Regions from separate parts of the Kitasatospora sp. NPDC006697 genome, predicted to be linked through region 2. Evidence: predicted binding sites of a transcription regulator. Region 2 holds the regulator's gene; the other holds the start of a gene.

Region 1 (3,411 bases), on a different contig from region 2:
GAGAGCAGCGAGGCCAGCGCCGTGGTCATGGTGATGCCGGCGCTCGGGCCGTCCTTGGGGACGGCGCCGGCGGGGACGTGCAGGTGGATGCCGCGCTCCCGCAGCCCGGTCACCGGCAGCTCCAGCTCCGCGCCGCGCGAGCGCAGGTAGGAGAGGGCGATGTGCGCGGACTCCTTCATCACGTCGCCCAGCTGGCCGGTCAGGGTCAGGCCGGTGGAGCCGGTCTCCGCGTCGGCCAGCGAGGCCTCGATGTAGAGGACGTCGCCGCCCGCCCCGGTGACCGCCAGGCCGGTGGCCACGCCGGGCACCGCGGTGCGCCGCTCGGCCGGCTCCTGGGCCGCCTCCGGGGTGTGGTGCGGCCGGCCGATCAGCCCGCGCAGGTCAGCGGCGCCGATCGCGGTGGGCAGCTCGCGCTCGCCCAGCTCGCTCTGCGCGGCGACCTTGCGCAGGATCCGGGCGACCGCCCGCTCCAGGTTCCGCACGCCGGCCTCGCGGGTGTACTCGGCGGCCAGCCTGCGCAGCGCGTCCTCGCCGACCGAGACGTTCTCCGGGGTCAGCCCCGCGCGCTCCAGCTGCCGGGGCAGCAGGTGGTCGCGGGCGATGACGACCTTCTCGTCCTCGGTGTAGCCGTCCAGCCGGACCAGCTCCATCCGGTCCAGCAGCGGCTCCGGGATGGCCTCCAGCACATTGGCGGTGGCCAGGAAGACCACGTCGGAGAGGTCCAGCTCGACCTCCAGGTAGTGGTCCCGGAAGGTGTGGTTCTGCGCCGGGTCCAGCACCTCGAGCAGGGCGGCCGCCGGGTCGCCGCGGTAGTCCGAGCCGACCTTGTCGATCTCGTCCAGCAGCACCACCGGGTTCATCGAGCCGGCCTCCTTGACGGCCCGGACGATCCGGCCGGGCAGCGCGCCGACGTAGGTGCGCCGGTGGCCGCGGATCTCCGCCTCGTCCCGGACGCCGCCGAGCGCGACCCGGACGAAGTCGCGGCCCATCGCGCGGGCCACGCTCTCGCCGAGCGAGGTCTTGCCGACCCCGGGCGGGCCGACCAGCGCCAGCACCGCGCCTCCGCGGCGGCCGCCGACCAGGGTCAGCCCCTGGTCCGCCCGGCGCTTGCGCACCGCCAGGTACTCGACGATCCGGTCCTTCACGTCGGACAGGCCGGCGTGGTCGGCGTCCAGCACGGCGCGGGCGCCGGCGATGTCGTAGGCGTCCTCGCTGCGCGCGTTCCAGGGCAGCTCCAGCACGGTGTCCAGCCAGGTGCGGATCCACGACCCCTCGGGCGACTGGTCGGAGGAGCGCTCCAGCTTGTCGACCTCCTTGAGGGCCGCCTCGCGCACCTTCTCCGGCAGGTCGGCGGACTCCACCCGGGCCCGGTAGTCGTCCTCCTCGGAGGCGGACTCGCCGTTCAGCTCGGCCAGCTCCTTGCGCACCGCCTCCAGCTGGCGGCGGAGCAGGAACTCCTTCTGCTGCTTGGCCACGCCCTCTTCGACGTCCTTGCGGATGGTGTCGTTGACCTCCTCCTCCGCGAGGTGGTCCTTGAGCAGCTGCAGCGCGTACTCCAGCCGGGCCAGCTGGTCGGCCTCCAGCAGCACCTTGAGCTTCTGCTCGGCGCTGACGAAGGGCGCGTAGCCGATGTTGTCGGCCAGCTCGCCGACGCCCTCGATGGCGGCCACCCGGTCGACGATCTGCCAGGCGCCGCGCTTGCGCAGCCACTCGGTGGAGACGGCCTTGTACTCCTTGGCCAGCTCGGCGGCCCGGCCGCCGACCGGCAGGCCCACCGAGGACTCCTTGAACGGCGTGGTCTCCACCCAGAGCGCGGCGCCGGGGCCGGTGGTGCCGGCGCCGATCCGCACCCGCCGGACCGCCCGGACCAGCGCGGCCGGCTCCCCGTCGGCCAGCCGGCCGACCTGCTCGACGGTGGCCAGCGCGCCGACCGACGCGTACGAGCCGTCCAGCCGCGGCACCAGCAGCACCTGCGGCTTGCCGCCCTGGCCGGAGGCGGTGTCCACCGACGTGCGCGCGGCGGAGCGGGCGGCCTCCACGGCGGCCCGCACCTCGGTGTCCTTGAGGTCCAGCGGCACCACCATGCCGGGCAGCACCACCTCGTCGTCGAGGGGCAGCACGGGCAGAGTGAGCGGAGCGGACGTCGATGCCATGATCTCTCCCCAGTCAGTGAACTTGAGTCGATCTGACTAAGGAATGGCGGGGTGCAGATGTTCCCCGGCCGCTGTTCGCCCTGAGCGATCAATCAATCAAGCGGCCGGACACGGAATGCGGAGGGGCGGGGGAGCCGGGGGTCAGACCCGGTCGAGCGCCGGCTTGCGCATCCGCGGCAGCCGGGCGGCCAGCCGGCGCGGCCCGCCGGACCGGCCGGGCGGGCGCCGCAGCACGCCCCACAGCGCCACCCCGACCAGCAGCGCGGTCGGGTGGCCGATCATCGTGACCAGGTCCTGGTCGCTCTGGATCTGGTGCAGGATCAGCAGCACCCCGCCGCCCAGTGCCAGCAGCCGCCCGACGGGCCGGAACTGGCCCGCGAGCGCGCCGAGGCTGGCCAGCACCCCGTAGCTGACCCCGATGTCCAGCTCGTCCAGCAGGCCGGCCGGCGCCTTGCCGGCGGCCACCGCCACGGCCACGACCGCCTGCGAGAGCAGGGTGCCGACCACGTGCCCGGACCAGAAGACCAGCGCCGCCCGGCGCCAGCCGACCCGGCGCTCCAGCGGCGCCACCGTGAAGGCGAAGCCCCACAGGTAGGGCATCCAGACCGGCCCGGCCACCCAGAGGCCGCTCATCAGCAGCGAGCGCAGGGGGGTGTGCAGCAGGTGGTGGCCGTCGGTGCTGGACATCGTCTGCAGCTGGCGGACCAGCGCCGGGTCCCCGAACCGCGCGAAGACCGTGGTGCCCGCCAGCAGCGCGAGGTAGGCCAGCGCGAACGGGTTGCGCCGGGGCGTGGGCATCCGGTCCAGCACCCATTCCAACGGGCCGGAGCGCAGCCCCAGCCGCAGTCCGGCATAGGGCGCCATCGCGCCGCGCCGCCCGGGGACGCCGGGTGCCTCAGCCATTCCGCCTCCGTCCCGTACCGCCCCGCCGGGCCCGCCTCGGCCCGCCCTCGGCGGCACGCTAGCTCCGCGTGCACACCGTGCCATCGCTGGCCGGTTTCGTCCACGGTACGGGTCAGGCGTGAGAGCCGTCTGAGGAACGCTTCCGCCTGCCCGTAACGGCAGTTCAGCCATTGGTACGGACCATTCCCGATCCATCCTGGCTGCCGGGGGCGGCTGCGCGTCAGCGCATACACACCGTTACGGTGATGCGACATGGACGGGTAAGGTAGCGCCCCGTGCCGGTCCCCGGGGCGTGCGCACGACCGGTTCGACCCGGAAATCCGCGGTCCGCCTGTCGAGCTTCGCCCGGGGTCCG
Region 2 (3,411 bases):
CTCCACCGCCGAGATCAAGAAGACCTACCGGAAGCTCGCCCGGGAGTTCCACCCGGACGCCAACAAGGGCGACGCCAAGGCCGAGGACCGGTTCAAGGACATCTCCGAGGCCTATGACGTGCTCTCGGACGAGAAGCGCCGCAAGGAGTACGACGAGGCCCGCAGCCTCTTCGGCGCCGGCGGCATGCGCGGCGGCCCGGGCGCCAACGGCTACGGGTTCGACTTCGGCGACCTGTTCAGCGGCTCCCAGCCCGGGGGCGGCAGCGGCGGGCTCGGCGACGTCTTCGGCGGGCTCTTCAACCGCGGCCGGCAGGCCCAGCCGCGGCGCGGGGCGGACGTCGAGACCGAGGTCACGCTCAGCTTCGACGAGGCGGTGGACGGCGCCACCGTCCCGCTCCGGATGACCAGCCAGGCCCCCTGCCGCAGCTGCTCCGGCACCGGCGCCAAGGCCGGCACCACCCCGCGGGTCTGCCCGACCTGCGTGGGCGCGGGCACGGTCAGCCGGGGCCAGGGCGCCTTCGCGCTCTCCGAGCCCTGCCGGGACTGCAAGGGCCGCGGCATGATCGTGGACGACCCCTGCCCCGACTGCCACGGCAGCGGCCGGGCCAGCTCGGCCCGCACCATGCAGGTGCGGATCCCGGCCGGCGTGCAGGACGCCCAGAAGATCCGGCTCAAGGGCAAGGGCGCCCAGGGCGAGCGGGGCGGCCAGCCCGGCGACCTCTACGTCACGGTGCACGTCGGCACCCACCCCGTCTTCGGGCGCAAGGGCGACAACCTGACGGTCACCGTGCCGGTCTCCTTCCCCGAAGCCGCACTCGGTGGCACCATCGACGTTCCGACCCTGAACGGCCCCGCCGTGAAGCTGCGCCTGCCGGCCGGCAGCGCCAACGGGCTGACCCTGCGGGCCCGCGGCAAGGGCGCCACCCGCAAGGACGGCACCCGCGGCGACCTGCTGGTCACCGTCGAGGTGACGGTCCCGCAGGAGATCTCCGACGAGGCCCAGGCAGCACTGGAGCAGTACCGGGACGCCACCGCATCCGAGGACCCGCGAGCCGCCCTGTTCCGGGCGGCGGAGGGAGCGTGATCCGCCATGAACGCCCGTGAATCCGACCGTTCCGCCGGCATCGGCCCCGGGCTGGGAGACGGCCTGCCCGGCGGCCCCCCGCCCCGCCGCCGCCGGGTGGCCGCTCCCGGCACCGGCTACGCGCTGACCGCGGAGACCCCGGTCTACGTGATCTCGGTCGCCGCCGAGCTCTCCGGCCTGCACCCGCAGACCCTGCGCCAGTACGACCGGCTCGGCCTGGTCTGCCCCGACCGCACGGGCGGCGGCGGGCGCAGGTACTCGGCCCGGGACATCGAGCAGCTGCGCGAGGTGCAGCGGCTCTCCCAGGACGAGGGCATCAACCTGGCCGGGATCAAGCGGATCATCGAACTGGAGAACCAGGTGGCCGCCCTGCAGTCGCGCGTCGCGGAGCTGGCGGCCGCGGTGGAGGGCGCCGGGGCCGCGCTGCAGGCGCGGGAGGCGGCGGTGCACGCGTCGTACCGGCGGGACCTGGTGCCGTACCAGCCGGCGCAGCAGTCGAGCGCGCTGGTGGTGTGGCGGCCGCGGCGGTAGCGGGGCCGGAAGGGCCATGTCGCTGACGGGGTCGGTTGGCACACCGCCGGATGGTGGGGTGCCAACCGATCCCGTGCTTGCGTAGAGTTCAGCCAACCGAGTTTGAGTGGCCGCGACTTCCCGGGAGGGGGAGCCAGGGGATGGGTTCGACAGGCGGGGTCGAAGGAGAGAAGGACAGCGTCGAGTTCGTCTCCGCAGAGGCGAAGGCCCTGTATCTCCAGGTGATTTCCGCAGGCGGGAGCGTCGAGGTCAGCGATTCGGACCTGACCCGCCCATACATGGAGCTGGCCGAACTCGGCCTATTGGCTGTCAGCCAAGGAAAACCCTCAATCGTTACCGCAACTGATCCCACTCGGCTGGCGACCAGACTCGGTGTCTCCTGGCAAAAGCAGGCGCTCGCTCTCCTCACCCAGGCAGTCGCGATACCCAGTGCACTGCAGGATCTGACCCACGCTTACCAGTCCCTGGACCAGCAATTCCATGCCGGCGGTCCGGTTGAGCATGTACACGGCCTACTTGAGATCAACAAACAGGTCAACATCCTCATCGACAGCGCCGAGCAGGAGGTGCTGACCGCGCAGCCGGGGGGCAGTCGTCGCGAGTCGACCATCCAGGGTGTGGCGGAGAAGGACCTCTCCCTGGTCCACCGGGGCGTGGCGCGGCGCATCGTCTACCACCCGAGCGCGCGGTACTCCGCTCCGACCCGCCAGTACGTCGAGCGCATGACCGAGGCCGGGGCGGAGATCCGGACCCTGGAGGAGCCCTTCACCCGACTGATCATCATCGACAGACGGGTGGCGATCATCCCCTTCGCCGGCACCACCGAGAAGGCCGCCTTCATCAGCGACGCCAGTGTCATCGCCTACATGATCGACTCGTTCGAGCACATGTGGGAGCGGTCCAGCCCGTTCCTCGGAGCCGCCGAGGTTCCGCCCGAGGTCATCTCACGCATGCGCACCAACATCCTGCGCATGATGGTCCAGGGAGTCGGACACCGGGTCATCGCACGCAACCTGGGCATCAGCGAGCGCACCCTGGCCCGTCACATAGCCGACTTCCGCGAGGAGTACAGCTCCGAGACGCTGTTCCAGCTCGGCTGGCGGATGGCCCTGAACACCCCGGGGAACCTCTACCGCGAGGACGGCGAACCGGATGTCGCCATGCAGTCGACCGATTGACGCCCGACCGCACGACGCACATCCGGCCCCGGCCAGCCGCTATGCCCAGCCGAAGTCCGCGGGACTCACCTGAGGCGCGGTCGCGACGGCCGCTCGAGCCCAACCGAAGTCCGCGACCACCACGGTCGTGTGCTTGGAGACCATGGGTGCCGAGATATTCCCCCACCCGAAGTCATCGCCCTGAACCGAACCACTGAGCGCCAACGCGCCAGACAGCAGTAGCCCGACTCCGGCGACCGCAGTCACTATCGCGCGGATCACAGATCGAGGTGCCCGACGCATGCGGTGCCTCCTTTGTCATGGGCCTGCTATATCTTCATGGGATTCTTGCCCCGGTTGAACACCCGGGTAAGTCAATCGCTAATCAAAGCTCTGTACTTCCCTCCAGGCAAGCGCCTCTTAGCAGAACCGGGTGGCATCGTGCTGCCTGGCAGAAAGATGACACACATGACCCTGTGACTCCCGACACAGATCATTCACTCCGGGTGTCATCCAAATGCCAGACAGGGAGATGACACACCAGGCCTGTGGACGGCCTGTGGCTCCAGCCATGACGATCAATGAGCAGGCGGGGTTGGAAGCACGCCGAAACTTCACCGCGGTCCAGCAACCGCTCCC

Evidence for each region. The regulator HspR, encoded in region 2, represses chaperone genes until heat shock. The targets are predictions, from matches to a motif close to TTGAGNNNNNNNNNCTCAA.
Region 1: the regulator HspR is predicted to act here: its motif matches at 2,176-2,194, upstream of lon (endopeptidase La).

What each region holds. Positions count from the first base shown of each region.
Region 1 covers NZ_JBIAGU010000004.1:178,314-181,724, forward strand. The annotation lists gene lon (endopeptidase La) at 1-2,153, opposite strand, end outside; gene ACFYNO_RS07895 (rhomboid-like protein) at 2,295-3,056, opposite strand.
Region 2 covers NZ_JBIAGU010000003.1:204,283-207,693, reverse strand. The annotation lists gene dnaJ (molecular chaperone DnaJ) at 1-1,084, shown strand, start outside; gene ACFYNO_RS06215 (heat shock protein transcriptional repressor HspR) at 1,091-1,615, shown strand; gene ACFYNO_RS06210 (hypothetical protein) at 1,756-2,793, shown strand.